One region of the Wenzhouxiangella sp. XN24 genome, then DNA from elsewhere that is predicted to be linked to it. Evidence: riboswitches for the same ligand, from Rfam matches in the RefSeq annotation. Region 1 holds a riboswitch; each other region holds the start of a gene.

The links. A riboswitch is a leader RNA that binds a small molecule or an ion and turns the genes downstream of it on or off. The one in region 1 is predicted to bind cyclic di-GMP.
Region 2: linked by a shared signal. The riboswitch ahead of G6032_RS04810 (PD40 domain-containing protein) and the one ahead of G6032_RS10835 (putative Ig domain-containing protein) in region 1 are both predicted to bind cyclic di-GMP.
Region 3: linked by a shared signal. The riboswitch ahead of G6032_RS02505 (M23 family metallopeptidase) and the one ahead of G6032_RS10835 (putative Ig domain-containing protein) in region 1 are both predicted to bind cyclic di-GMP.

The regions. Positions count from the first base shown of each region.
Region 1 covers NZ_JAAMFG010000034.1:665,663-675,537, forward strand. Annotated here, with positions in the region: gene galE (UDP-glucose 4-epimerase GalE) at 1-366, shown strand, start outside; gene G6032_RS15495 (PEP-CTERM sorting domain-containing protein) at 558-1,214, shown strand; cyclic di-GMP riboswitch class I at 1,620-1,705, shown strand; cyclic di-GMP riboswitch class I at 1,861-1,953, shown strand; gene G6032_RS10835 (putative Ig domain-containing protein) at 2,125-4,047, shown strand; gene G6032_RS10840 (PEP-CTERM sorting domain-containing protein) at 4,297-5,043, shown strand; gene G6032_RS10845 (putative Ig domain-containing protein) at 5,539-6,267, shown strand; gene G6032_RS10850 (TIGR03013 family XrtA/PEP-CTERM system glycosyltransferase) at 6,396-7,865, opposite strand; gene G6032_RS10855 (glycosyltransferase family 2 protein) at 8,362-9,354, shown strand; gene G6032_RS10860 (glycosyltransferase) at 9,399-9,875, shown strand, end outside.
Region 2 covers NZ_JAAMFG010000028.1:93,472-103,346, reverse strand. Annotated here, with positions in the region: gene G6032_RS04830 (LysR substrate-binding domain-containing protein) at 1-730, shown strand, start outside; gene G6032_RS04825 (PQQ-dependent sugar dehydrogenase) at 769-1,911, shown strand; gene G6032_RS04820 (M48 family metallopeptidase) at 1,887-3,779, opposite strand; gene G6032_RS04815 (LemA family protein) at 3,817-4,401, opposite strand; cyclic di-GMP riboswitch class I at 4,727-4,813, shown strand; gene G6032_RS04810 (PD40 domain-containing protein) at 4,963-7,848, shown strand; gene G6032_RS04805 (hypothetical protein) at 7,858-8,379, shown strand; gene G6032_RS04800 (outer membrane beta-barrel protein) at 8,383-9,165, shown strand; gene G6032_RS04795 (outer membrane beta-barrel domain-containing protein) at 9,175-9,834, shown strand; gene G6032_RS04790 (TlpA disulfide reductase family protein) at 9,852-9,875, shown strand, end outside.
Region 3 covers NZ_JAAMFG010000021.1:233,520-243,394, forward strand. Annotated here, with positions in the region: gene murC (UDP-N-acetylmuramate--L-alanine ligase) at 1-370, shown strand, start outside; gene murB (UDP-N-acetylmuramate dehydrogenase) at 370-1,347, shown strand; gene G6032_RS02475 (D-alanine--D-alanine ligase) at 1,344-2,312, shown strand; gene G6032_RS02480 (cell division protein FtsQ/DivIB) at 2,296-3,105, shown strand; gene ftsA (cell division protein FtsA) at 3,098-4,333, shown strand; gene ftsZ (cell division protein FtsZ) at 4,373-5,581, shown strand; gene lpxC (UDP-3-O-acyl-N-acetylglucosamine deacetylase) at 5,801-6,706, shown strand; gene G6032_RS02500 (DciA family protein) at 6,756-7,025, opposite strand; cyclic di-GMP riboswitch class I at 7,109-7,208, shown strand; gene G6032_RS02505 (M23 family metallopeptidase) at 7,299-8,204, shown strand; gene secA (preprotein translocase subunit SecA) at 8,370-9,875, shown strand, end outside.

The DNA of each region.
Region 1 (9,875 bases):
ATTTTTGGCACCGACTACGACACGCCGGACGGCACTGGCGTGCGTGACTACATCCATGTCGAAGACCTGGCCACCGCGCATCTCGATGCGTTGCGCTGGTTGCGCGACGGCGGCGAACCAAAGGTGCTCAACTGCGGCTACGGGCACGGCTACAGTGTGCGTGAAGTTGCGCAGGCCTTCGAACGCGTCACTGGCGAGCCGCTGCCCGTGCGCGAGGCCGAGCGTCGCGCCGGCGATCCGCCGACGCTGGTTGCGAACGCGAGCCGCATCCGCGAGCTGTTTGGCTGGACGCCGAAGCACGACGACCTGGACCAGATCGTCGCCTCCTCGCTGGCCTGGGAGCGGGCGCCGCGGTACAGCGCGTAGACCACCCGGCTTTTTGTCGAAATTCCTTACAATTTCTGATTCTCGAACGCTGTCGCGCCGCAATAACGGCATTTATTTCAGTCGGTTGAGACTATGGTACGAAACTTGTATGTCTCTCCACGAACGGGATTCACATCCCGGATGACGGTTTAGAACGAAACTGCGCGGATCAGGCGCGAGGGAATGAAAAAATGAACTTGACTCAGAGATACAAGACTTTCGGCGCGGCAGCGAGCCTTTTGGCATTGTCTGCGTTGGGGACCGGCGTTGCGTCCGCTGGGCCGATTTTCGTTGACGACACTTCCAGCGGAATCACAGGCGAATACCTTGGCGAGGACTGCATTGCCGCAACCTGCGTACAACTCGGCGACCGCTACACCGTAAGCGGTGGCGCTGTTATTGCTCCCGCTGAATTCGAGCCCGGCGACTACAAGACTCCCGGGTGGGACTCGTCCGACCCGGACAAGACGTTGTCATATAACGTGACCAGCAGTAAAAATGTGCCTCCGGGCGCAATCAGTAAGATCGTCATCTCCGACCTGGACGGCGCGTTCGATTTCTACTGGGGATCGGTGGACTCGTACAACGTGGTGACGTTCTTCTCCGGCGGTAGCAACGTCCTGGCCATCACTGGCACGACGCTGAGTTCTATTGGTGGGGGCACCGCGAACAATTTCGGTTTCGATGCCTACGTCAGTTTCGTCGGCAAGTTTGATAAAGTTGAACTCTCAAGCGCCAACGGCGTCGCCTTCGAGGTGGCAACTGCTGTACCGGAGCCTGGCACACTGGCTCTGTTGGGACTTGGCCTGATCGGCGTTGGCTTCGCGCGTAGACGCGCTGCTGCCTGAACTGATTCGGAAGGACGGGTTTCCGTCGATCCGTAGACCGACGCAAAAGCCCCCTGCAACGAAGTTGCAGGGGGCTTTTCTTTTTCGAGCCACACCTTTGCAAGAATGATGGCGTCGCTCGCGTCGGCTATACCAAGGCATTTCACCGCAATGCCCCCCCGGAGTGCGATTCAGGCTTTAAGCGAGTTGACCGGCCTTAGAAGCCGTTTTTACCCAAGAGAAATCCATTCTAAGCCTTCTAAAAAGGGCGTATTTTGCCCTTTCTCTATTTATTTCATACACTTACTACGGTCCGACCCCAACCAGCCAACCAGAGTGTGACCCCCGTCACACTTCCCATCTCTCCCCCCAAACCCGCGCCAAATACCTATTGCACCCCACCCCGACCGGGCGTAGAACTACCCCCACTGACAAGGGCAAACTCGTCGAAAGGCGGGGACGCAAAGCCACCGGTCTAAGGGACAAGGTCCTACGACAGCGGGGTTGCCAAAGAACCGGATCGCGCTACTCCCCCTCCCAGGGCGCCCTCCAGCCAAACGGCAACCTCCTGTACCAAAGACCCCCGAACGGCCAAGCCTCTCGGCGGTTTCCCCTGTCGGTACATCCCGGAAACGGGCGATACGTAAAGACTTACGAAAGTCGAGGCCACTGAAAAAGGCAAACTCACTGAAAGGTGAGGACGCAAAGCCACCGGTCTAAGGAACCCAACGCAGGGTTCTACGATAGCGGGGCCGCCAGAAAACATGGAAAGACATTCTTCATATCTCAGGCTGCAACGCCGCTCCAGGTTAGCGAGCCTCTTTCCCTCTCCGGCGCGTCCGATCCGGCGCGGTCCTGTCCGCGCACTGCAATGCACTGCTACCCGTGAGTTCAACTTTTCCGTGGCCATGATGCGAAGCGAGGTTTCGCCATGGCTACCTGGAACACACTTCTAAAGTCGCGTTTCACCGCACTGACGGTTGCATTCCTGCTGACGACGCTGAGCGGCTGCGGCAGCGAGAGCGATGACACCGCGGCGGCCGTGACGCCGCCGCCGCCAAGCAGCACGACGCCGCCCCCCAGCACGACCCCGCCAATCGATCCCGAGGTCGAAACCCACATCACCGGCAGCGTCGGCGACGGCCCCATCATCGGCGCCCGCGTCCGCGTCCTCGCCAACACCGGCCTCCTGCTCAGCGAAAGCACCAGCGGCAGCACCGCCGACTACGACGTCAGGATCAAGACCCAGGGCAAGCATTACGCACTCACGATTCGCGCCGACCAGGGCACCGACCTCGTCACCGGACTCGCTCCCGATTTCGAACTGGTCGCCGTCCTGCATAGCCCGTCGAACCGCACCGTCAAGAACCTGAACCCCTTCTCGACGCTGATCTTCGAAGCCGCCCGCATGAACGGCGGCGTCAGCAACGAGACCGTCACTGCCGCCAGCCACGCCGTCGTCACGCGCTACGGCTTCGGTCTCGACACGGCGGTGATCGCCGATCCCGTCGAGACCCCGATCACCGACGAAAACATCCACATGATCGTCCGCTCCAGCGAAACGCTCGGCGAAATGATCCGTCGCACCCGCGATGCCATGACCGCTACCGGCAGCACCATGGACGGGGACGCCATCATGCAGGCCCTCGCGTCCGACCTGATCGACGGCTGGATCGACGGCATGGGCGGCCTCGAAAGCCGCTCCCGGATCGCCGCGGTCGCCAACGTCGCCAGCGCAGCCGTCCTGCTCGAGACCATGAGCAACGAATTGCGCGTGTACGACGTGAATGCGACCGACGCGATGGACCAGGCCGTGCGCCAGGTCCGCCCCAACGCCGACCCGGACGCCTCGGTCAGCACCCTGCCGATCCCCGCGACGGCGTTCGTCCAGGCCAGCCGCCTGCTGCGCGCTGCACAACAGATCAACAACGATCCGGCCATCGCGGCGGCCATTTCGGTCATGGACGCGGCCGCACCCGGCACGAGTCCTGTCGACCTCGCCGCGCAGCTCCCCGCCGACCTGCAGACGGCCCTGCGCCAGGCGACGCTCGACACCGCATATGCGCCCGAGGCGCAGGTGGACGCGATCAACGCCCAGGCCCGCGTGGCGGCACCTCAAGAACCGACCCCGGAACCGACCCCGGAACCGACCCCGGAACCGACCCCGGAACCGACCCCGGAACCGACCCCTGAGCCCGACCCCGAGCCGACCCCTGAGCCCGACCCCGAGCCGACCCCTGAGCCCGACCCCGAGCCGACTCCTGAGCCTGAGCCCGACCCCGAGCCGATCCCGGATCCGGTCCCTGTCAACCAGGCTCCCCAGATCTCCGGCACGCCTGCGACCACCGAGCTGCAGGTCAACGACGGGTGGAACTTCACGCCAAACGCGTCTGACCCCGAGGGCGATCCGCTGACCTTCTCGGTCACCGGTAAGCCCAGGTGGATGAGCCTGAACGCCTCGAACGGACACCTGCAGGGCACCCCCGGCGTCGGCGATGTCGGTACCACCGGACCGATCACGATCTCCGTGACCGACGGCGAGTACACCGTCAGCCTCCCGGCATTCACCCTGACGGTGCTTGCGCCGCCGCCGGTCACCGGCTCGGCCACACTGAGCTGGGCCCCGCCGACCGAGCGCGTGGACGGCTCGGCGATGGGCACGGTCGCCAGTTACAAGATCTACTACAGCCTCAACGGCTCGCAGCTGGACCAGGTCATCACACTGCCCGGCGGCACGACCAGCCACCAGATCCAGGACCTCGGTCAGGGCACGTGGTATTTCGCGGTCACCGCCATATGCGCCGATGGTCTCGAAAGCACCAAGTCAGCCGTCGTGAGCAAGACGATCCAGTAACGGTCTCGGGAGCAGTGCAACGGTCCCCTGGGACCGGTTCCCATGCGCGGGCTGCGCGAGTGGCCCGCGCATTTTTTTGGCCGGGGAAAAGTGTGACGTGGCTCACGTCGGCGGACTTTACAGACCCGGCTGCGGGGCGCGATGGGTAAATTCATAAAATGATGTTTTTATTCGTTATTTTCGAGTTGGCACGCCTTGTGCATCATGAAACGCAACTAAGTAATTCGTTCGTGACCCAAGGTAACATCCATGATTCGCAAGTCATCCCTTTTCGCTCTCTCCGCCGTCGCAGCCCTGGCTGTTGCCGGTGTTGCCCATGCCGGCCCAATTACCTACCAGATCAGCGCCAACGACCTGACTGCTGCCAAGAATGCCGAACTGGCCTTCCTGAGCACCCTCCAGGCGGGTTACACCACCGAGGATTTCGAAGACGTCGCCGACGTTGACGATAACACCCAATACCTGTCGATCATGACGTCTGTCGGCGAATTCGTAAGCGAAGTGCCGGGCACGGGCGGGGCGTGCGACAACGTGTCCATGGGCTACGACTGCGATGAGGGCCTCGCCATTCTGAACGGAGACCCCGGCACGAACCCGTTCTCCGGCCGCTTTAATACCACGGACCCGGGTAACAAGTGGCTCGACAGCTTCGACGCCCAGAAATTCCTGTTCAATGTGGCGGCGGGCAACAATGCCGTGGGTTTCTTCATCACAGACCCCAACGATGCTGGCGGGAGCTTCGATTTCGAAACCACTGACGGCACGTTTACCTTGTCGATCGATGACATCTTCAAAGGCAAGCTTGGCAACAAGGGCGTGTTCTACGTGTCCTTCTTCTCTGAGTTGGACATCGAGAGCATCCGGATTGTCACCAACAACGGGAACGACGGCTTCGGCGTCGACGACGTTACCGTCGGTCGCGTGCCCGAGCCCGGCACCCTCGCCCTCCTCGGTCTCGGCCTGCTGGGCGCCGGGATGATGCGCCGCCGCGGCTAGACACAGACACGTCTACGACTCCTTGGAGTCGACCTTGCAAGGGCCCCTTTCGGGGCCCTTTCTTTTTCGGACTTAGCCGACGCCCACGACGCCCGGGCCGAGTCGCACCCTCTCATCCTCATCCGCGCTGTCCCAACCCAGCGCCCGCGCAAATCTGCGCACGCCCCAACCACCAAAACGTCCTCGGACACGCGAAAACACACCCCCAAGGAAGCTGATTTCCGCATAGCAGCACGGATTTGCCCACGACGGTTCATGCCAAATCTAGAAAAACGCCACAACAGCACCTCGACAATTGGTTAAAGATTCGCCACAAGCTGCCGATTTATAAGGTGAATCGGGCTTCGAAATCCGACGTTATCCGCGCAACTTTATGTTTGTTAATAAAAATTTCGCCAAACCCTTGTTGTTTGACTTAATTACTGATGCTAGAAAAGCGCATCTTTCAGCCCTACCTGCGCCGGGTGGCGCCTCCTTCCACCCGACCGAGGTCATATGGAACAACGGCAAACGAGCGGTTCGCGATTCGTGCCGATCATCGCCTGCCTGGTGCTGGCGGGATGTTTTGGCGACAACGACATTGCTGGTGCGCCGGGCGGCAACCAGCCTCCCCCGGGCGCCGGACAGCCATCTCCTTCGCCGACCCCGCCGCCTCCGCCAAGCCCGCCCCCGGATACCAATGCGCCGCCGACGATCTCCGGCAGCCCGCCCACCTCGGTCACGGTCGGCGAGCCATGGACCTTCCAGCCCAGCATCGCGGATCCGGATGGTGACCAGCTCACCGTGTCGGCGAGCAACCTGCCGGGCTGGCTTTCACTCGACGCGAGCACCGGCCGGGTACACGGCACCCCCGGCGAGGGTGACGTGCGCAGCTGGAACGGCATCGCGCTCACCGTCAGCGATGGCCAGGCCACGGCGAGCCTGTCGGCGTTTTCTGTCAACGTGGTGGCCCGGGGTGCGGTAACGGGCAATGCAACTTTGAGCTGGAGCGCCCCCACCGAGCGCGCGGACGGTTCACCGATCGGTGAACTCGCCGGCTACGAGGTGCTCTACGGCCAGCAATCCCGCAACTACGACATCGTCATCGAGCTCGATAATCCCGGCGTCACGCGCTACATGATCGAGGGTCTCGGACCCGGCACCTGGTTCTTCGCGGTCAAGGCCGTGACGAAGGACGGGCTGGAAAGCGCCCCGTCACAGGAAGTCAGCAAGACGATCGGCTGATTTGCGAAGCCGGCCAACGTGCAAGATTCGCCGCCGCGCACCTTGCAAGATGCGAAGCCGCCCAACGTGTAAGAATCCTCGACACGCGCGCCGAGGACATCCGGGCCAGGGCTAGCGCGACCCCTGGGCTAGCGCGATCCCTTCCGCCACAGCACCACCTCGGCGGTCTGCAACAGGATCACCAGGTCGAACAGGATCGACTTGTTCTTCACGTAGTACAGGTCGTACTGCAGCTTTTCCAGGGCGTCGTGCTCGGACGCGCCATAGGGGTAGCAGAGCTGCGCCCACCCGGTGATGCCCGGCTTCACGCAATGGCGCTCGCGGTAATAGGGAATCTTTTCAGCGAGCTGCTCGACGAATTCCGGCCGCTCGGGCCGGGGACCCACGAAGCTCATCCGCCCCGCCAGCACGTTGAACAGCTGCGGCAGCTCGTCGATGCGGGTCGCGCGGATGAACCGGCCGACCGAGGTCACGCGCGGGTCGTTCTGCTGCGCCCACTTGGCGCCGTCCTTCTCCGCGTCCTCGCGCATGCTGCGGAACTTGAAGAGCGTGAAGGGCTCACCCTCCAGGCCGACGCGGGTCTGGGCATAAAACACGTTGCCGCGGAAGCCGGATGAGACCCAGATCGCCAGCGCGGTGAGCAGCATCAACGGGGCGGTCAGCACCAGTAGTATCCCCGCGGCAATGAGATCGAGGGTCCGCGTCAGCAAGCGCGCCACGCCGCGGCTGTTGATACCCTCGGAGTAAATCAACCAGCTCGGGTAGAGCATGGACAGCTCGACCTTGCCGCTCTCGCGCTCCATGAAATCCAGTACGTCGGTCACCGGCACGCCAGCCAGCCGGCAATCCAGCAGCTGGTGCACCGGCAGGCCGCGCCGGCGATCTTCCATAGCGACCACCACCTCGTCCACGTCATGTTCCAGCACGAAGTCGCGCAGGGAATCGCCCGTCTGGACCCGCGCCTCGGGCGGCACCTTGGCCGTGGAGCCCTCGGTGGGAACATAGCCGACCACCTGGAAATTGCGCAGATCCTGCCGCACGCGCACGTTCTGGACCTCCGCCGCCTTCGCACCCGCGCCATACACGAGCACCCGGCGCGCGAAGCGCTCCCGGCCGACCACCTGCACGAACACCAGCCGCGAAGTGGCGAGTAGCGGCAGGGCGATGCAGATCGAGAGCGCCAGCGTGCTCCGGTTCAGGGTCAAAGATCCCATGAAAAACATCAGGATGGCCATGGCCAGCGCGCCGATCACGAGCCCTACGACCATGCGGGCGATCACGGAGGCCGTGCGAGCATCGAGCCGGCGGTTGTAGAGGCCCATGGCGACGAGCGCGGACAGCACCACCCCCGCGAACACCAGTGATTCGGTCCACGGGGCGCCCACAGCGGCCCGCAGTTGCTCGATGTCACCGGCGTGCAGGACGACGCCCGCAAGGTGGACCGCCACGCACAACAGCAGGAAGTCCACGGTGCCGATGATCAGGGCCCACAGGTCGATGTTCTGCCCGAAGATCTCCACGGACGTCTTGGAGACGCGCCAGCGGCGATGCTTGGGGGTGTTAGGAGAACCAGGCAAGGATTCGGTTTTGGTATTCACGGGCTTCAGAACTGGATATTCCTTCGACGAGTCGCGGGGCTCGACTTGCTCGGTGTCTCCCGACTGCTGGAATTTAAAAGGATTTCCCCTCGACACAACGTGATTCCCGTCACAGGCGGACTGATTCGCCTTCGCCCCGCATAGTTAGTATAGATGCAGGCGGGTTGCACACATATGAAACGATGCCACGGTAGTTTTCTATGGCGATAAGATTTTTTTACATATTCCAAGCCGAGAATGACGCGCCGGGTCCGCGGGTTTTCGTGCGAACCTTTACTCTCCAACCAGACCACGCCTCTCCAACCAGGCCACGCCTGCGAGGAATCACCAAACCAAACCAAAAAAAACCGGCATCATCTCTCACGCCGATCGTGTTGAAGTGATAGTGTGTCGGATTAGTACTTGGAACTGGATCACAGCCCTAACTGACTCAACGCGTTAGGGTAAACGTCTAAAACCCAGCCAACTAAGCCGCCAGAAGGCCTCGGGAAATCACGTGGCGAAAGTGAAAGTCGTGTCTCAAGGATCTGACGACACCCAGGCCAGCCAGCCCAGTTTGTCGGTGGTCGTTCCCCTTTACAACGAGGAAGAAAGCGCAACGGCGTTGTATGACGCCGTGTGCGCAGCGCTGGATCCTTCCGGGCTGAACTACGAGTTGTTGCTCGTGGATGACGGCAGTCGTGACCGAACATGGCAGATAGTCCAGGACATCGCGAGCACCGACGCCCGCGTCAGAGGCATCAGGTTCCGGCGCAATTTCGGCCAGACGCCCGCGATGGCCGCTGGCATCGAGTACGCGCGGGGTAGCGTCATCGTCACGATGGACGGGGACCTGCAGAACGACCCGAGAGACATCCCGATGCTCGTGGCCAAACTCGATGAGGGCTTCGACCTTGTCGTCGGCTGGCGCTTCGATCGCCAGGACAAGCTCGTCAGCAGGAAAATTCCCTCGAAAATCGCCAACTGGCTCATCGGTCGAGTCACCGGCGTACCGATCAAGGACAATGGCTGTTCCTTGAAAGCCTATCGGGCCAAAGTCATCAAGAATGTCCCTCTGTATTCTGAGATGCACCGCTTCATTCCCGCCATGGCACGGATTTCAGGTGCGGAGATCGCAGAACTGAAAGTCAGGCACCACGCTCGCCAGTTCGGGACTTCCAAATATGGGATTTCTCGCACCTGGCGAGTTCTGATGGACCTGGTCGCGATCAAGACCCTGAGCCGGGCGGCCACACAGCCGATGCACTGGTTCAGCCGCTTGTCCTTGCCGCTATTGATGATGGGATTGCCACTACTCGGCTACGCCATGTACGAATTCATCGCAGCGGAGGGAAGAAGCCCGGTTGTGTTTGCCGGCGCCGGCCTGCTACTCGTCTCTTCCGGCGTGATGATGCTTTTCACCGGCGTGTTAGTGGAACTGGCGGTACGCACCGGCGACGCCCGGCTGATTGACGCCACCTATTTCTTGAAAAGGCTGATTGACAAATGAACGATGTTGTCGGGCAATCGCCAGGCTCCGGACGGATAACTGTTGTGCCTGATCGCCTTACGGTGATCGTGCCCGTGAGCGAGCGGCATGACGATCTGCGCACCCTGCATGATGATTATCGCAAGGCGCTGCTTACGGTAGAACAGGACCTGGAGTTTATCTACGTCCTCGACGGTCCGAAGCCGCAAGCTCTGCAACAGCTGCGCGAGCTCCGTTCGCGCGGTGAGGAGTTGATCATCTTGCAGTTCGGCAAATGGTTCGGCGAGGCCGCTGCAATTTCCGCCGGGTTCAGCGCGTCCTCCGGAACCTGGGTCATGACGCTGCCTTCCTACTACCAGGTTGAGCCGGCTTCGATCGCGGACCTGTGGTCTTCTCGCAAGACAAGCCATATGACGGTTGCGTGTCGCCACCCCCGTGCGGGGTCGGCCTGGAACCGGGTGCTTGGCCGGGTATTCAACGCTCTGGTCAGGGCGATCACTGGAACCCAGCTGAGCGATCTCGGTTGCGGTGCCCGGCTAATG
Region 2 (9,875 bases), on a different contig from region 1:
TCCGCATCTCTATTCGGAATCCGCCGGGCGGCTGTCGATCGGCACGACCCACACGCAGGCCCGCTATGTATTGCCGGATGTGATCGCCCGGTTCAGGAAGCGCTATCCGGACGTCACCCTTGACCTGCACCAGGGCACGTCGGAGCAACTGGCGGAAATGGCGGACAAGCGGCAGGTGGATTTCGTCATTGCGTCGGAGTCGCGGCAACGTTTTCCGGATCTCGTCGTCCTGCCGTGCTTTCTCTGGGACCGGATCGTCCTCGTGCCGGAAAACCACCCGCTCGCCACCCTGGATCGACCCCCCTCGCTGGAGGAGCTGGCTGCGCATCCGCTGGTGACCTATGTTTTCAATTTCGAAGGAGAATCCAGCCTGAAGCAGGCGTTCGCGGCGCGCGGGCTAGACCCCCAGGTGGCGTTTACGGCGCGCGATGCGGATGTCATCAAGACCTATGTCGGCATGGGACTGGGGATCGGCATCGTGGCGCGCATGGCCCAGACGGTACGATCCCAGGGCGGACTGGTGGCCTTGGAAACCACGGGGCTGTTTCCGCGCTGCACCACGTGGATCGGCTTTCGTCGGGATATCGCATTGCGCAAGTACATGTTCCATTTTTTCGAACTCTTTGCCGCGCATCTGGACGAACATACGGTCAGGGAGGCGCTGGCCTGCCCGACGCAGGAGGAGATCGACGGGTTGCTGGGAGATACGCCGCTGCCGCTGCGCGCGTGACGGCGAACGCGAACATGAATAAACAAGGAGCGAGGAAGATGCTGAAGCAGATCGGTGTGCGCATGACGGGCCTGGCCCTGGCCGCCATCCTGTTGGCGACCGGCCCCGCGAGCGCAGACACCAAAGTGCTCGCGGACGAGATCCGCACGCAATACGAACCCCTTCGGGTCCTGCGCGTGGCCGAAGGGCTGGAACATCCCTGGGGCGTGGCGCTCCTGCCCGAGGGCTATCTCGTGACCGAGCGCCCCGGGCGACTGAACCTCGTCATCGACGGCGAGATCCGCCGGATTTCCGGCACGCCCGAGGTGCATGCCTTTCGCCAGGGTGGCTTGCTGGACGTCGTGCTGCACCCGGAGCATGCGTCCAACGGCTGGGTCTACCTGACTTATTCGTCCGGCGACGAGGACGGTACGGCCACCGCACTCGGCCGGGGGCGGCTCGAGGGCACGCAACTGGTCGATTTCGAGCAGATCTTCGTCCAGGACCGCCGCTCGGAACCGGGCCGGCACTACGGCTCGCGGATCGCCTGGCTGTCGGACGGCACGCTGCTGATGACCATCGGCGATCGTGGCTCGGAGCCCTCCCGGGCCCAGGATCTCGGTGATCATGCCGGCAAGGTGATCCGGCTCAATGACGATGGCACCGTGCCCGAGGACAATCCCTTCGTCGGGCGCGACGGCGCCTTGCCCGAGATCTGGTCCTATGGCCACCGCAACATCCAGGGCATCGTCGTGGCGGAGGGCGATGTCGTCTGGGTCACGGAACACGGCCCGCGCGGCGGCGATGAACTCAATCGTATCGAGCCCGGCCAGAACTACGGCTGGCCGGTGGTCAGCAAGGCGCGCGACTACCGTACCGAGGAACAATACGGCGAGGCGCGCAGCCGCCCCGGTTACGTCGATCCCGTCTACGAGTTCCTGCCCACGCTGGCGCCCTCCGGCCTCGCGCTGGTGACGCGTGACCAGTTCCCGCGCTGGCGCGGCAACCTGCTCGCCGGCGGTCTCGCCGCCGAACGAATCCGCCGCGTCGTGCTGGAAGACGACGTGGTGGTCCACGAAGAAGAACTGCTGCTCGGACGCGTCGGGCGGATCCGCGATGTCCGCGAGGGCGCGGACGGCAGCATCTACGTGCTGACCGACGAGGACGACGGAGGTCTCTACCGGGTCGAGTCCGCGCGCTGATCCGCAAGGGGCGGCATGGGGCAATCGAGCGCCGTCGCTGCATTGCGCAGCAACTGCAGTTCGCGGGGATGGATGCGGCCGTCGTGGGCCGCCACTTCGGCGAGTGCCGCCACCAGCAGGCGGCGCAGCGCCGGATCCATGGCTGCGAGGCGCCGCGCATGCGCGGCGGTCTTTGCCCCCGCGCCGGGCAGCACGGCGGCAAAAGACGGCTCGGGCGACGGCAGAGTAAACCCGCCGGCGGCGAGCTTCGTCACCCCATGCCGCCAGGCGGCGGCCGCCGCTGCCTGGTCCTCGTGTCCCGCACTTGCGAGGAGCGCCAGCATGGCCAGTGCGCCATCGGCATCCGCATGTGCCGTGGAAGCTCTCGAGAGGCGCGACTCGAGCGCCGCGGCCAGCGTGGCCTCGTAAGGGCTAACGACACCGTCGAGTTCGACGAGTCGTTGCGCCAGGTGGACGAGATCGTCCCGCCGCGCTTCGGGCAGGTGCTGCAGCGCGGGCGATGACAGGTCCAGCAGCGCGAGACGCAGCGTCGGCGTGATCTCTTCGATCGCGTCCCATGTGTCCCCGACCCGGGCTGCGACGACCGCGCCCAACCGGGTGTCGAGCAGTGCGAGTTGTCGGGCTCGCAGACCGGCGTCGGCATCCAGGAGCAGGGCGAGCGCGGTGACGGCTGCGCCCTCCGGTTCAAGCACCGCCGCGTGGAGTGCATCCGGCATGAGCGCGAGCAGGTGTTGCCCCATCGCCAGGTCGACCTGGCCGATCGATGCCGTCGCAAGCTCCGGCGCGACAGGGCTCGGGGCGGTGGGCGCAGGAGACGTGACGGGCGGCGGAGGCGCCGGCGGTGGCGGGTCGCCCGGGCGCCAGTGCGGATCCAGGGCGCGGATGCGTGCGGCGACCGGCGGATGGGTGGCCAGCAGCCCCGCGAGGCTCCGCCGGCCGGTGGCGAACAGCATGTGGCCGATTTCTTCGCGGCGCACCGCACGCACGGCGGAGGACAACGGCGATGCCGCGATTCTTTTCAGGGCATTGGCGAGGCCCTCGGGATTGCGGGTGAACTGCACTGCGGAGGCGTCGGCGAGCACCTCGCGCTGGCGTGACACGGCGGCCTGGAGGATGCGTCCCGCGAGCACGCCGATCGAGCCGAGCACCACGATGGCGAGCCCTGCGGCAAGCAGGGCGGCGCCCGCGCCTGAAGCCCCGCCCCGGCCGCCCGGGCCCCGTCGCCGGCCCCCGCCCAGCGCCGCCCCGCGCAACAGCAGCCGGCCGGTCATGCTGACGGCGACCAGGCCGAACACGTAGCCCATGAGACGGGCATTGAGCCGCATGTCACCATTCAATATGTGACTGAACTCATGCCCGATCACGCCTTGCAATTCATCACGCGCCAGCCGTTCGAGTGCGCCCCGGGTGACGGCCACTGCCGCGTTGGAAGGGTGCAGCCCGGCCGCGAAGGCATTGATGCCGGGCTCGTTTTCCAGCACGTAGACCTCGGGAACCGGCAGTCCGGCGGCGATCGCCATTTCCTCGACCACGTTGTGCAGGCGGCGCTTGAGCGGATCCTGCTCGAGGCCGGTGACGCGTTCCCCGCCCAGCGAGACGGCCACGGCGCCCCCGCCGCTGCGCAGGCTGCGCAGACGCCAGAGGGAAGCGATGCCGATGAATGCGGCCGTGGCCATGGCCGCGACGACGAACACCGCGGGATCGAGCGCGGTGCGCGGCAGTTGCCCCGGGGGCGTGTTGGCAGCACCGAACAGGAGTGTCAGCACCGCCGCGACCGACAGCGCCACGGCACCGGCCGCGATGGTGAACGCCCCCAGCAGCCAGCGCGAACGCCCGCGTGCCGCCGCTTGCCTGCCGAAGAAGTCCATGCCTGGCCGGGCCCGCGAGCCGGCTAGCGGTCGCTAATCAAAAGGTGACCTGCGGCACCTGCCGTTTCTCTTCGGACTCGATCTCCAGGAATGCAGCGGGGTCGAAGTTGAAGGAGTTCGCGACGAGGTTGTTCGGGAAATTCTCCCGGGTGTTGTTGTACTGCATGACGCTGTCGTTGAACGCCTGGCGCGCGAACGCCACGCGGTTCTCCGTGCTCGTGAGTTCTTCCTGCAGCTGCATCATGTTGCGATCGGCCTTCAGGTCCGGATAGGACTCGGACAGGGCGAACAGGCGGCCCAGTGCCGACGAGAGAGCGGAGTCCGCACCCGACAGCTCCGCGATCGCGGCCGCGCTCTCGGGATGAGCGGCCGCGGCCTGCAGGCCGGAGACGGCTCGCGTGCGGGCGGCGATGACCGCTTCGAGCGTCTCGCGCTCGTGCTTCATGTAGCCCTTGACCGCTTCCACGAGGTTGGGGATCAGGTCGTAGCGCCGCGTCAGCTGGACATCGATCTGCGCGAAGGCGTTCTTCACCGCGTTTCGCAGGTTGACGAGCTTGTTATAGGTCGCGATCGCCCAGAGCACGACGGCGGCAAGCACTGCAATCAGAATCCAGAACTCCATGGCGATCTCCTCGGCGCGTTTTGCGTGCCTGAGAATACTCGACCCGCCAACGGCCTCCAACTACTGATTTGCCGCTACACCCCCGGGCGGTGTGTCGGACGGAAAGTGACGCGCAGCGTCACCTGGCGCCAGGCAGCGTGGCCCGGGCGGCACCGGACTCCGGGCGGCGCCGCGCCCCGGTCGGGCCCTGCGTGAGGAATCGTAAGTAAAATCCGCAGCTTGGACCGAGTCCAGGTGTCGAAAGTCCCGCCCGCCGCACGATCCGATGACGCAACATCTCGACCAGTTGCTTGACAGCTTGCGGGCTCTCTGGCATCCGTGGCGTCGCTGACAAAGGCAAACCCGTCGAAAGGCGGGGACGCAAAGCCACCGGTCTAAGGGATCCGAGATCCACGACAGCGGGGTTGCCGGCCATGGAAAACGATAACGGGCTTAGCTTGCCCGGGCGCACGAGTCGCGTTTTCCCGGTTGTCCGACCCGCCGGTCGATGGATGGTGCCATCCACCGGCTTCCAGCTTTGCGTCCCTTCCCGCCGACGATACTCCGAGAGGGGGGATCGATATGGCTGGGGCCAACGGATACAAGCTGACCGTCTCTGCATTGCTTTCGTTTTCGCTGCTGGCCCTGGGGGGCTGCGGCGGCGAAGAGGAAAGCGTCTCGTCCGCGATCGTGGTGGAAGGGGATTTCCCGATCGTGTTCGCCAAGCGCCAGGTCTCCGCGCTGGGCAATCCCACCGATGCGGCCAATTTCGCCGCCGGCGGCGACCTGATGCTCAAGGACCTGTCTTCGCCCAGCGCGCCGCTGGAGAACCTCACCGCCCCCTTCACGCAGGGCGAGGGTGACGTCTCGGATCCGGAGGTGTCTTACGACGGCGAGCGCGTGCTGTTCTCGATGCGGGGGCCCGGCAACCCCAGCTGGAACATCTTCGAACTGGACCTGCCGAGCCGCAGCCTGCGGCGCCTGATCGCCGACGATGCGGTCGCGAATGCGGGCGACGACATCGACCCCGCCTACCTGCCGGACGGCCGCATCGTGTTCAGTTCCAACCGGCAGCAGAAATCCCGCGAGCTGCTGGCCGAGCGCAACATCCAGCCTTATGCCTACCGCGACGAATACGAGCGCGAGCGCGTGGCTGCCTTGCATGTCATGGGCGCCGACGGCGAGGACATCCGGCAGATTTCCTTCAACCAGAGCCATGACCGTAATCCCACCGTGCTCGCGACTGGGGAAATCCTGTTTGCGCGCTGGGACCATGTCGGCAACCGCAACCATTTCCCGCTGTTCATCACCAACCCGGATGGCACCAATATCTTCGTCCAGTACGGTGCCTTCAGTCCGGGCAACAGCTTTCTGCATCCGCGCGAAATGCCCGACGGACGCGTCATGACCTCGCTGATGCCGCTATCCGGTACCCGCGAGGGTGGCGCCTTGATGGCGGTGGATATTCGCAATTTTGCCGAATCCCGAGAACCCGTGCCGGGCGCCGCGGCCGATGCGGTGGGGCAGGAGCAGTTGACATTGTTCCCGGTGGAAACGGGTCGCGGCGTTTCCGAGTTCGGCCGCTACACGACCCCCTATCCGCTGTGGGACGGCACGAACCGGGCCCTGGTCAGCTGGTCGCCATTTCGTCCCGAGATGGAGCTCGACCCGGTCACCGGCCTCGAAGAAGAAGTCGAGGGCCCGCCGCTCTATGGCGTCTACATGTTCGATATCGCCAACAAGAGCCTCCGTCCGATCGCGTTGCCGGAGGAAGGCTGGGCCTACACGGACCCGATCGCGATCCAGGCGCGCCCGGCGCCGAACACCGTTACGGACAAGCCGCTCGACGCCGCACTGGCGGCCGAGGGCATGGGCGTACTCAACGTGAAGAGCGTCTATGACACCGACGGCCTCGGCCTGATGGGTGCGCGCATGCTCGTCGGCGACGAGAGCATTCCGATGACCACCCCGCCGCCGGACGACACGCGCAGTGCCGTGGCCGATCTCATGACGCTGAAGGACCCCGCGCTGACGACCGCGGCCCAGCGACCGGCACGCTTCGTACGCGTCACCGAGGCCGTGCCGACGCCGCCCGGGGTGTCCCGCGAGGCGATCGGCGAGACCAACCTCGAGATGCAGCAGATCGTCGGCTACGCCGAGATCGAGCCGGATGGCTCCTTCCGGGTCAAGGTGCCGGCGGATACGCCGCTCGGCGTCGTCGCGGTGGATGCGCACGGCCGTGCGATCCAGGTACACACGAACTGGCTGCAGGTGCGCCCCGGCGAGACCCGGACATGCAACGGTTGTCATTCGCCGCGGCGCGGCAGCGCGTTGAACTCGGCGCCGATCGCCGGCTTTCATCCGAACGCGAACTGGACCGGCGAACTCGGCGAATCCATGGCCGAGACCCGGACCCGGCTCGATCCGACCGCGCTCGAGCTGGATGCCGATATCGTGTACGAGGACGTGTGGACGGATCCCGTCCAGGCCGGCCGCCCCGCGGATCCGCCCTTGCTGATCAGCTATGCCGATCTGCCGCCGGGCGTGCCCGCGCCGGTGGACGGGATCATCAACTATCCCGACCATGTGCAGCCGATCTGGGAGGCCGACCGCGGCGCCGATACCTGTATCGGCTGCCACTTGAGCGATGACCCGGAGGATCCGCTCGCCGCGGGCCTCGACCTGCGTGGCACGACCTCGGGGTCCGGGCGACTGAAGTCCTACGAGGAGATCATGGTCGGGGACCCCATCCTCGATCCGGACACCGGCCTGCCGACCATCAACGTGCGGCCCGATGGCGAGCTGGAACTGGCGCGCGAGGCGCCGCTGGTCAGCAGCGGCGGCTCGCGGGACGGCGCCCGGGCCAGCGCGTTGATGGCGAAGCTCTTCGAAGCGCCGCTGCGCGCCGGCGGCGAGCGCGTCGAGCCGCCCACGGTCGATCACAGCGCCATGCTGAACGCGAGCGAGCTGCGCCTGGTCGCCGAGTGGATCGATCTCGGCGGGCAGTACTACAACGACCCCTTCGACGACGCCGACAACGACGGCTTCCGGGCGCTTTCCGAAGTGCGCGGCGGCCTGCAGGGACTCTCCGAGAGCGTTTTCGCGGCCACCGTCCATCCCGTGCTGATGGAGCAGTGCGCGTCCTGTCACCAGCCCTTCGGCAATACGGGGACGGCATCCCTGCCGGACGAGCCGTTGAACGCCAGCTTCAGCTCTTCGCGCTATGTGCTGACCGGCAACATCGAGGGTGATTTCAACGTCTCGGTGACGATGGTGGCGGATGTCTGCGACCCGGAGGCCAATGCCCTGCTGCGCCGTCCGACTTCGACCGAGGCCGACGATCCGCCGCATCCGCGCATCGGCGTGGACCCTGCTGATCCCGCATCGGGTACGCCCGTGCTTTCGCCGGACCAGCCGGAGTGGCAGGCGATCTTCGACTGGATCGCCGCGGGCGAGTGCGGGACCTAGGAATGGCCTATGCGTAGCACAGGGTGTTATTCGCTCGCGATGATCGCCGCCGTCCTGCTGGGCGGGTGCGGCGGCGAGGTCGACAATACCCCGGTGTCCGCCACGGGCGGCACCCTGTGCGTCGCGGATTACAGCAACTGTGTAAACCCCGTCATGGATGCCGTGATCAACGGCCGCACCGGGCAGACGACCTGTGCGGCGAGCGGCTGTCATGACGTCGGCGCCGGTTCCGGCGGGGCCTTCAAGATCTTCCCGCAGGCCGAACCCGGCTCGGTGGAGATGATGGCCAACTTCTTCTCGGCGAAGGCCTTCGCCAATCTCGACAACCCGGCCCAGAGCAAGCTGTTGCTGGAGCCGCTGCAGGGCGTCTTCTCGATCTCGGGCACCCACACCGGAGGGGACATCTTCCCCGACGTCGAGGACCCGTGCTACCTCGCGATCCGCAACTGGATCGCGGTACGCGTCGAGGACGAGGAGGCGGCCAGCTGCGGCTTCTGCACCCCCCCGCCCCTGGCCGAGTGCGGGTACTGAGCCATGCACGCATGCGCCCGGCACGCCAGCCACCCCCTCCAGTGCATCGCACTGCCCCTGGCCTTGTTGTTCCTGGTCCTCGCGTGCGCCGACCCGGCAGCCGCCGGCGAGGACGACCGGCTCTGGTTGACGGTCACGCGGCCGTACGCCGAGATGCACACCGGCCCCGGACGGGGCTACCCGGTGTTCAACATCGTGAGCCGCGGGGAGGCGTTCACCCTGCTGCGCCAGCGGGCCGACTGGCTCCAGGTGGAGACTGCGGACGGCAAGCGCGGCTGGATGCACCGGAACACCGTCGAAGGCAGCCAGGGGCCGGGCGGCGAGCGCGTGCAGTTCGGGCGCGCCGGGCGGGAACAATGGCGCGACCGGCGCTTCGAGATCGGTTTCGCCGCGGGAGATTTTTCCGGCGATCCCATGTTCAGTTTCCGTGCCGGCTATCGGGTCGGGCCGCACTTCGTCGTGGAAGGCCAGTTGCTGCAGGCCGCGGGAAGCTTCTCCAGCACCAGCGCCTATCACACGAATATCCAGGTGCTGCCCTTCCTCGACGGCCGCGTGACGCCATTTTTCAGCATCGGCGCGGGGCGCATCAGCAACGAGCCGAAGAGCACGCTGGTGGACGCGGTCAAGGTCGATGAATGGGCTGGCAATGCCGGTGTCGGCGTGCGGGCCTGGCTGACACGGCGCTTCATCCTGCGCGGCGACGTGCGCCAGTACGTCCTCACGCGGGACATCAACAACAACGACGACTTCACCGAGATCACGCTGGGATTCTCGGTGTTCTTCTGAGGACGAGCCATGCAAGCCGCACTGCGCCTGTTTCTTCTCGCGATCACCGCCTGCACCGCCGGCGGTTGCAGCGTATGGCGGGACGCGCCTCCGGCAGACGAACCCGTCGAGGGGCCGGTGCCGGCCGTCATCGATCCGCTCCTCGACCGGCGGGAGATCATCCGTCCGGCCGTGGACACCGAGGACTGGGAGATCGGTCTGTTCGCCGGCATCAACTCGGTCGAGGACTTCGGCGCCGAGACTGTCTATGGCCTGCGCGTCGCCTACCACGCTACCGAGGATGTCTTTCTCGAGGGTCGCTATGCCAGCTCGTCCGTGCGCGACACCAGTTTTCGTCGCATCGGCGCGCCGCTTTTCGATGCGGAGGAGGAGGACCTGGTGGCCTACGACCTCGCGGTTGGCGTGATGGTGTTGCCGGGGGAAGTGTTCCTCGGGACACGGTGGGCACGGACCAGCGGCGTCTACCTGAAATTCGGCGCCGGGCGACTGGAGTTCGCCGATCGAGACAGCACCAGTTACGCCTTCGGTTTCGGTCTCAAGGTGTTGCCGACCGACTGGCTGAGCCTGCGGCTGGAAGCCCGGGACACCCTCTTCGAATCTGACTTGCTCGGGGAAAACGAGTGGAAACACAACTTCGAAATCAATCTTGGCCTCGGCGTTTATTTCTGATCTCGAGCCTGCTGGCCATGGGCGGGCTCGCCGGCGTCGTC
Region 3 (9,875 bases), on a different contig from region 1:
CGAAGCGATCCACGGCGCCTGGCCGGGTCGCCGCGTCGTCGTGGCTTTCCAGCCGCATCGCTACAGCCGCACCCGCGACCTCATGGATGACTTTGCGCGCGTGCTCTCCGGCACCGACGCGCTGTTGCTCTGCGAGGTCTATGCCGCGGGCGAGGATCCGGTGTCGAATGCCGACGGCCGGGCGCTGGCCCGCGCGATCCGCTCGCGCGGCAAGGTCGAGCCGGTGTTCGTCGAGCGGGTCGAAGACCTTCCCGAGGCGCTGGTCGGGGTGCTTCGCGCGGATGACCTGCTGGTGACCTTCGGCGCCGGCAGCATCGGCGCGGTTGCAGCGCGGCTGCCGGAGCAGCTGCCGCCGGGAGCCTCGTCGTGATGGCCGTGTTGCGCACGCCACCGCCCCATGCGCCACGCGGCGAGCTGCGCCATGGCGAGCCGATGTCCCGGCACACGTCCTGGCGGGTGGGCGGACCGGCCGACACCTGGTTCCGTCCCGCCGACCTCGACGACCTGGCGGCCTTTCTTGCCGCGCTCGATCCTGCCACGCCCGTTCACCTGGTCGGCCTCGGCAGCAACCTGCTGGTGCGCGACGGCGGGGTGCGCGGCGTCGTGATCGGCACGCACGGCGTGTTGTCCGGAATGGCGCGCTCCGGGGAACGGGGGATTCGCGCGGAGGCGGGCGTGCCCTGCGCGAAGATCGCGCGCAGCTGCGCGCGCTGGGGGCTCGGCGCCGGGGAGTTTTTCGCCGGCATCCCGGGGACGCTCGGCGGCGCCCTGGCGATGAACGCCGGCGCATTCGGCGGCGAGACCTGGGACTACGTGGTGGCCGTGGAGACGCTGGATCGTGCCGGGGTCCGCCGCCGGCGGGCACGCGACGAGTACGCGACCGGTTATCGCAGCGTGCAGGGGCCGGCCGGCGAATGGTTCATCGCCGCGGAGCTCGCATTCCCCGCGGGGCGCCCGACCACCCAGGCCTCCATCCGCGAACTGCTGGTGAAGCGCAAGGCCACCCAGCCGATCGGCGAGCCGAGCTGCGGTTCCGTGTTCACCAACCCGCCCGGCGACCATGCCGCGCGGCTGATCGAGGCCGCGGGGTTGAAGGGCTGTCGCATCGGCGGCGCCGAGGTGTCGCCCAAGCATGCCAACTTCATCATCAACACCGGGACGGCCACCGCCGCCGATATCGAACGGCTGATGGCGCATGTCGCCGCCGAGGTGGAGCGGCTGCATGGCGTGCGGCTCGAGACCGAGGTGCGCGTGATCGGCGAACCCGCGACCGATGCGCCCGGCACGCCTGCCGCGCCGCGCGCCGCGGCCGGCAAGATCGGCGCGTCCGGGGAGGGCTCGTCATGAGCCGGGTCCCGGTTACCGCAGCCGCGGACTTCGGGCGCGTCGCCGTCCTGCTGGGCGGGACCTCCGCGGAGCGCGAGATCTCGCTGCTCACCGGCGAGGCGGTGCTCGCCGCGTTGCGCAGACGCGGCGTGGATGCCGAGGGGGTCGATCCCGCGTCGGGCCTCGAGCCGCTCTTGAGCGGCGGTTTCGATCGCGCCTGGATTGCGCTGCACGGCCGCGGCGGCGAGGACGGCCTGATGCAGGGCGCGCTCGAGACCCTCGGCATGCCCTACACCGGCAGCGGCGTGCTCGGCTCGTCGCTGGCGATGGACAAGCTGCGCAGCAAGCAGCTGTTCGTCGCCTGGGCGCTCGCCACGCCGCGCTGGCGGGTGATGCGCGCGGCCGACGAAGCGGCCTCCGTGGTGGCGGAATTCGGCCTGCCGTTGATCGTCAAGCCGGCCGGCGAGGGGTCGAGCGTCGGCATGAGCAAGGTGACGGAAGCCGCCCGGCTGCCTGCGGCATGGGCCGAGGCAAATCGTTGGGCGGGCCCGGTGCTGGTCGAGGAGTGGGTGTCGGGCGAGGAATACTCGGTGGGCGTGCTGCAGGGAGACACGCTGCCGGCCGTGCGCATCGAGACGCCGCGCGCCTTCTACGACTACGAGGCGAAGTACTTCTCCGACGAGACGCGTTACCACTGCCCCTGCGGGCTCGATCCGGCGCGCGAAGCGGATTTCGCGCGACTCGCGCGGCTGGCGTTCGAAGCCGTCGGCGCGAGCGGCTGGGGTCGCGTCGATTTCCTGCTGCCGGCCGACGGCGTGCCGCGATTCCTGGAGGTCAACACGATCCCGGGCATGACCAGCCACAGCCTCGTGCCGATGGGCGCGCGGCAGGCCGGTATCGATTTCGACGAACTGGCCTGGCGCGTGCTGGAAACCAGTTTTGGCCGGGCGACGGCCGGGGAGGGGACGCATGGCACGCGCGGCTAAGTCCACCCGCCGGTCCCGGCGCACCGCCAGGCCCCGTTTCGAGTGGCGGTGGCCGGCCCTGCCCGCGTGGCCGTGGCGCCGGCTCGCAGGCGGCACCGTTATCGCGGCCGCGCTCGTGGCCGGGACCTGGGGCCTGGCGCTGTTGCTGGACCGTCCCATCCGCGCGGTGACCGTGCACGGACCGTTCGAGCGGGTCAGCGTGCTGCAGGTCGAAGCGGCGGTCGGCAGCCTGCGCACGGCAGGGTTCCTCGGCGTGCGGCTCGAGCAGTTGCGCGAACAGATCGTCGCCATCGACTGGGTGGACGACGCGATCGTGCGCCGTCGCTGGCCGGCGGAAATCGAGATCACCGTCATCGAACAGGCCCCCGCGGCGCGCTGGGGCGACAGCGGCCTGCTGAACACACGCGGCGAGCTGTTCGTGCAGGACGCGCGGCATGTCCCGGCGGAATTGCCGCGCCTCTCCGGGCCGGAGGGCAGCGAGGCCAGTGTGGCGCGGAAATATCTCGATGCCCGGGCGACGCTGGCCGCGACCGGCTTCCGGCTGCGGGTGCTGGAGCTGGACGAGCGCGGCTCATGGCGCATCGAGCTGAGCAACGGTGTGGAGCTGCGCCTCGGACGGCAGTCCTTCGAGACACGATTGCGGCGCTTCGCCCGCGTGGCCGCGCCATTGCTCACACCCCGGGTGGCCGAAGTCGGCTACGTGGACCTGCGCTACAGCCGCGGCTTCGCCGTCGGCTGGCGCGAGCGCGGCGCCGCGGCCGCAAGCAGCGAGGGACCTACGCACGATGGCTAAGCGCAACGCCAGGGAAACGATCGTCGGACTGGATATCGGCACCTCCAAGGTGGTCGCGATCGTCGGTGAACTCATGGAGGAAGGCGGGCTGGAGATCATCGGCATCGGCAGTCACCCCTCGCGCGGGCTGAAGAAGGGCGTGGTGGTCAATATCGAGTCCACCGTGCTGTCGATCCAGCGCGCGGTGGAGGAGGCCGAGCTGATGGCCGGCTGCGAGATCTCCGAGGTCTACGCGGGGATCGCGGGGAGCCACGTGCGCAGCCTCAACTCGCACGGCATCGTCGCCATCCGCGAGCGCGAAGTGACGCCGGGCGACGTGGACCGGGTGATCGACGCCGCGCGGGCGGTGGCCATTCCGGCCGACCAGAAGATCCTGCACATCATCCCGCAGGAATTCCTCATCGATCACCAGGAAGGGATCCGCGAGCCGATCGGCATGTCGGGCGTGCGCCTCGAGGCGAAGGTGCACATGGTCACCGGCGCCGAGTCCGCCGCGCAGAACATCATCAAGTGCGTGCAGCGCTGCGGCCTGACCGTCGTGGATATCGTGCTCGAACAGCTCGCCTCCAGCCACGCGGTGCTGTCCGAGGACGAGAAAGAACTCGGCGTCTGCCTGGTGGACATCGGCGGCGGCACCACCGACATCGCGGTGTTCTCCGGCGGCGCGATCCGCCACACGGCGGTGATCCCGATCGCCGGCGACCAGGTGACCAACGACATCGCGGTGTCCATGCGCACGCCGACGCAGTACGCCGAGGAAATCAAGATCCGCTATGCCTGCGCGCTGTCGCAGCTGGCGAACCCGGACGAGACCATCGAGGTGCCGAGCGTGGGCGACCGGCCGCCGCGGCGCCTCGCGCGCCAGACGCTGGCCGAGATCGTCGAGCCTCGCTACGAGGAGCTGTTCACGCTGATCCGCAACGAGGTCGCGCGCAGCGGCTTCGACGACATGATCGCGGCCGGCGTGGTGCTCACCGGCGGCAGTTCGAAGATGGAAGGCGCCATCGAGCTGGCGGAGGAAGTGTTCCACCTGCCGGTGCGCCTCGGCGTGCCGCACGGCGTGACCGGGCTGGCCGACGTGGTGCGCAACCCGATCCACGCGACCGGCGTCGGGCTGTTGAAGTACGCGCTGCACGAGATGCAGCACAAGCAAGGAGAGTCGCCGATGAGCGGCGGAATCAAGGACGTCTGGGCCCGCATGAAAGCGTGGTTCCAGGGCAATTTCTAAGTAACACAGGGGCGGGGTTCATCCCCGAGGAGAGCGGTAATGTTCGAACTGGTAGACGGATACAACACGAACGCGATCATCAAGGTGATCGGCGTGGGCGGAGGCGGCGGCAACGCCGTGTCCTACATGATGGAATGCGGCATCGACGGCGTGGAGTTCATCTGCGCCAACACGGACTCGCAGGCGCTGAAGAACTCGCGGGTGAAGTCCGCGATCCAGATCGGCTGCAACATCACCAAGGGGCTTGGCGCGGGGGCGAACCCGGACCTCGGGCGCCAGGCGGCGATGGAGGATCGCGATCGCATCCAGGAAGCCATCGAGGGCAGCGACATGCTGTTCATCACGGCGGGCATGGGCGGCGGCACCGGCACGGGCGCGGCGCCGATCGTCGCGCAGGTGGCCAAGGAGCTCGGCATCCTGACGGTGGCGGTCGTGACCAAGCCCTTCGGCATGGAGGGCCGCAAGCGCCTGGACATCGCGGAGAACGGCATCACCGAGTTGTCCAAGTACGTGGACTCGCTGATCACGATCCCGAACCAGAAGCTGCTCACGGTGCTGGGCAAGCAGACCACGCTGCTGGACGCCTTCAAGTCGGCCAACCAGGTGCTGCAGGGGGCGGTGCAGGGTATCGCCGAGCTGATCACCCGGCCCGGCCTGATCAACGTCGACTTCGCCGACGTGCGCACCGTGATGTCCGAGATGGGCATGGCGATGATGGGCACGGGGCGCGGCACCGGCGAGGACCGGGCGCGCGAGGCCGCCGAAGCGGCGATTTCCAGCCCGCTGCTGGAGGACATCAACCTCGAGGGTGCCAAGGGCATCCTGGTGAACGTCACGGCGGGGATGGACCTGTCGATCGGTGAGTTCGACGAGGTCGGCAACGTGGTCAAGGAAAGGGCCTCCGACGACGCCACGGTGGTGATCGGTACGGTCATCGATCCGTCCATGGAGGGCGAGGTGCGCGTCACGGTCGTCGCCACGGGGCTCGGCGGGGTGGTGCGCCAGCGCGAACCCGAGTTGCGCGTGGCCAGCAGCACCCGCCGCCAGCCGCGTGTGCGGCAGGGCGTCGGCATCGGACCCGTGAACTACAACGAGCTGGACGCGCCGCCGGTGGTGAGGCGGCGTGCCGAGGAGGTCGAAGAGCAGGAAGTCGAGGCGCCGAAGCGGGCCGTCGGCCAGAGCTTCGACTACCGGGCCGACCCCGAGATGCTCGATATCCCGGCTTTCCTGCGCCGCCAGGCCGACTGAGACCGGTACGATGCCTCCCGGGGGAGCCCCGCTCTTCCTCCCCCGGGAGGCGTCCGTTTTAGCATTTTGTGAAAATTATGTTACCTTGTCTCGTTAGTTTGCCCTGAGAAGCGTAACGGCTGGCTGCCTTACGCTCCTTTCATGTGGGCGCACCGAACACGACGGGGCCGTAGCGGCCCCGGCGCTCCGGCCGGGCCGGGCGCGACACGGAGAGGCGTGATGCTGAAACAGCGGACCCTGAAAAACACTATCCGGGCGACGGGCGTCGGCCTGCACACCGGCGAGAAAGTCCTCATGACGCTGGGACCGGCCCCGGTCAATTCCGGCATCGTGTTTCGCCGCAGCGACCTGGACCCGGCCCCGCAGATTCGCGCGGACGGCATGCTGGTCGGCGAGACCACCCTCGGGACGACCCTCGTGCAGGACGGCGTGCGCGTGGCCACGGTCGAGCACCTGATGTCGGCTTTCGCCGGCCTCGGCATCGACAACGCGACGGTCGAACTGTCCGCGACGGAAGTGCCGATCATGGATGGCAGCGCCGGGCCGTTCGTGTTCCTGATCCAGTCCGCCGGGATCGCGGAACAGTCCGCCGCCAAGCGTTTCATCCGCATCCGCCGGCCGGTGGAGGTCCACGAGGGCGACAAGTGGGCGCGTTTCACCCCCTTCGACGGCTTCAAGGTCAATTTCGAGATCGAATTCGATCACCCGGTGTTCAAGCGCCATGCCCAGACTGCCTCGATGGACTTCGGCACGACCTCGTTTCTCCGCGAGATCAGCCGCGCGCGCACCTTCGGCTTCATGCGCGACATGGAGTTCCTGCGCTCGATGAACCTCGGTCGCGGCGGCAGCCTCGACAACGCCATCGTGCTCGACGACTACCGGATCCTCAACGACGACGGGCTGCGCTACGAGAACGAGTTCGTGCGCCACAAGATTCTCGACGCCATCGGCGACCTCTACCTGCTCGGTCACAGCATCATCGGCGAGTTCAGCGGCTACAAGTCCGGGCACGGCCTGAACAACCAGTTGCTGCGCGAACTGGTGCGCAACGAATCCGCCTGGGAAGAAGTGACCTATGCGGACGAGCGCGACGCGCCCTTGAGCTTTGCCGCCGCCGCGGCCTGAGCCTGATCGCCGCGGCTCGGCGGGCGGGCCGGACCTCGATCGCCGCAGCTCAGCGCGTCGGCCGGACCTTGACGTGCACGCGGGTCACGGCGCCGTCGTAACGCGGCGCGAGGCGCGCGACGAGCTCCGGGGCATGAAAACGAATGCGGGTCGCCCAGGCGGCGCTGTCGGCCAGGATCACGACGGTATGCTCGTGCAGGACGGCGCCGGTGACGTGGGCCGCCAGTTCATCCGGCAACAGGGTACGCACGCGGGCATCGAGCTCGCCCGCCTCCCGGGCCCTCAGGACGAGCTGCGACAGGTCGTTTCCGGCCAGCAAGTCCTTGAGCTGCTTGGGTTCTCCGCGAGTGATGTGGTTTTCCCCGAGTTGAGTGAGCGGTGATTTTGCGGCATAGTGGCTAAGCTTGTAAAAGGCAAAGGCGTCGAGAGGCGCCGGCGCAAAGCCACCGGTCTGAGGTTTCCGGTCCTGGTGGGCCGGACTGGCGACAGCGGAGCTGCCGAGCATGACTGAACGAAAAACCAGCAACATACCTGGCCGAAACCGGTTCGCCGGACGCCCGTTGCCTGTCGTCCCGTCCCCCGGGAGGCGGTCGTGAACCTGCTGGTATTCACTTCCCGCACCGGACGCACCCGCCAGGTTCCCCTGAGCCCGCGACCCGTGCTGCTGGTTTCCCTGGCTGTTCTCGCGCTCGTGTTCGTGGCGGGCCTCCTGGCCGGCCGCATTTCCCAGCCCGAAGAAGAGCCGGCGATCATCGCCGAGCTGCGCGCCACCCTCGAGGCCCAGCAGGACGAACTCGCCGCCATCCGCGACCAGTCCGGACGCAATCTCGACGCGCTGGCCATCCGCCTCGGCCAGCTGTCCGCCCACATCACCCGCCTGGACGCCCTCGGGCAGCGCCTCGTGACCATGGCGGATCTCGAGGACGGCGAGTTCAATTTCGGCTCCATGCCGCCGCAGGGCGGGCCCGACCCGGTCGAGGACGCGGCCTCGCTGCGCTCCGGCGAGATCTCCGTGCTGCTCGACGAGCTCGAGTACCAGATCGCGGATCGCACCCGCCAGCTCGACGTACTCGAGGCGCTGCTGTTCAACCGCCGCCTCAACGATGAAGTCCGCCTCGAGGGGCGTCCCATTCGCGGCGGCTGGACCTCTTCGGGCTACGGCTATCGCACCGATCCGTTCACCGGCAAGCGCGCCTTCCACAGCGGGCTCGATTTCGTCAGCCCGGCGGGCAGTGACGTGCTGGCGATCGCCGCGGGCGTCGTCACTTTCTCCGGCAAGCGCGCCAACTACGGTTACCTGATCGAGATCGATCACGGCAACGGCCTCGTCACCCGCTACGGCCATAACACCGAAAACCTGGTGACGGTCGGCGACGCCGTGAAGAAGGGCGAGGTGATCGCCCTGGTGGGTTCGACCGGCCGCTCGACCGCGCCCCACGTTCACCTGGAAGTGATCGAGAACGGCCGGCACGTCAATCCGCGCCAGTACCTGAAGTGACGCCGCGAGGCGCCGACGCGCGCGGTTTCGGCGGCCGGCAGTTTCCCCCTTGGGCTCGAGGCCGTAAAATACGCGGTCTTTGAGCGTCGGCGGCGCCCGTCGCCGCCAGCCACAGAATCTTTTCACGGGCGCCCGCGCCGCGAGCGTGCCCCGAGGTATCCAGCAGTGCGCAATCTGTTCGCAGGGATTTTCGGCAGCCGTAACCAGCGACTGCTCAAGAGCTATTCGAAAAACGTCAAGCAGATCAACGCGCTGGAGGAGACCGTCAGCGCCCTGTCGCCGGAGGACATGAAGGCCCGCACCGCCGAGCTGAAGGCCGAGGTCGAGGCCGGCAAGACGCTCGACGCCGTGCTGCCGGAAGCCTTCGCCCTGGCCCGCGAGGCGGCGAAACGGGCCCTGGGCATGCGCCATTTCGACGTCCAGCTGATCGGCGGCATGGCGCTGCACGAGGGCAAGATCTCGGAAATGCGCACCGGCGAAGGCAAGACGCTGGTCGCGACCCTGCCGGCCTACCTGAACGCCCTGTCCGGCAAGGGCGTGCACATCGTCACCGTCAACGAGTACCTCGCGCAGCGCGACGCCGAGTGGATGGGACCGGTGTACGAGACGCTCGGCCTCACGGTCGGCGTCATCCGCTCCAACCAGGATCCGGCCGAGAAGCATGCGGCCTACGGCGCCGACATCACCTACGGCACGAACAACGAGTTCGGTTTCGACTACCTGCGCGACAACCTCGCCTTCAGCCTCGAGCAGCGCTCGCAGCGCGGCCTGAACTTCGCGATCGTCGACGAGGTCGACTCGATCCTCATCGACGAGGCGCGCACCCCGCTGATCATTTCCGGTCCGGCCGAGGACAGCACCGAGACCTACCTGAGGGTGAACCAGCTCGTGCCGCAGCTCGAGCCGCAGGTCGAGAAGGAAGGGCCCGGCGATTTCAGCGTCGATGAGAAAGCCAAGCAGGCCTTTCTCACCGAAGAGGGCCACGCCAAGGTGGAGGCCCTGATGGCCTCGGCCGGGCTGATCCAGCCGGGCGAAAGCCTTTACGACGCGCGCAACATCATGCTGATGCAGCACCTGGCCGCCGCCCTGCGCGCGCATTTCATCTATCGCCGCGACGTCGAGTACATCGTCAAGGACGGCGAGGTCATCATCGTGGACGAGTTCACCGGCCGCACCATGCCGGGACGCCGCTGGTCGGACGGCCTGCACCAGGCAATCGAGGCCAAGGAAGGGGTCAAGGTCCGCCAGGAGAACCAGACGCTCGCCTCGATCACTTTCCAGAACTTCTTCCGCATGTACGAGACCCTGTCCGGCATGACGGGCACGGCCGACACGGAGGCCTTCGAGTTCCAGCAGATCTACGGTCTCGAGGTCGTGGTGATCCCGACCCACCGCCCCATGATCCGCGCCGACCACGCGGACCTGGTCTACCTGACGAAGAAAGACAAGTTCGACGCCATCCTCGACGACATCCGCGACTGCCGTGAACGCGGCCAGCCGGTGCTCGTGGGCACGACGTCCATCGAGACCTCCGAGCTGTTGTCCAGCGTCATGACCAAGGAGAAGATCGGCCACGAGGTGCTCAACGCCAAGCAGCACGCCCGCGAGGCGGAAATCGTGGCGCAGGCGGGGCGGCCCGGCGCGGTGACCATCGCCACCAACATGGCGGGG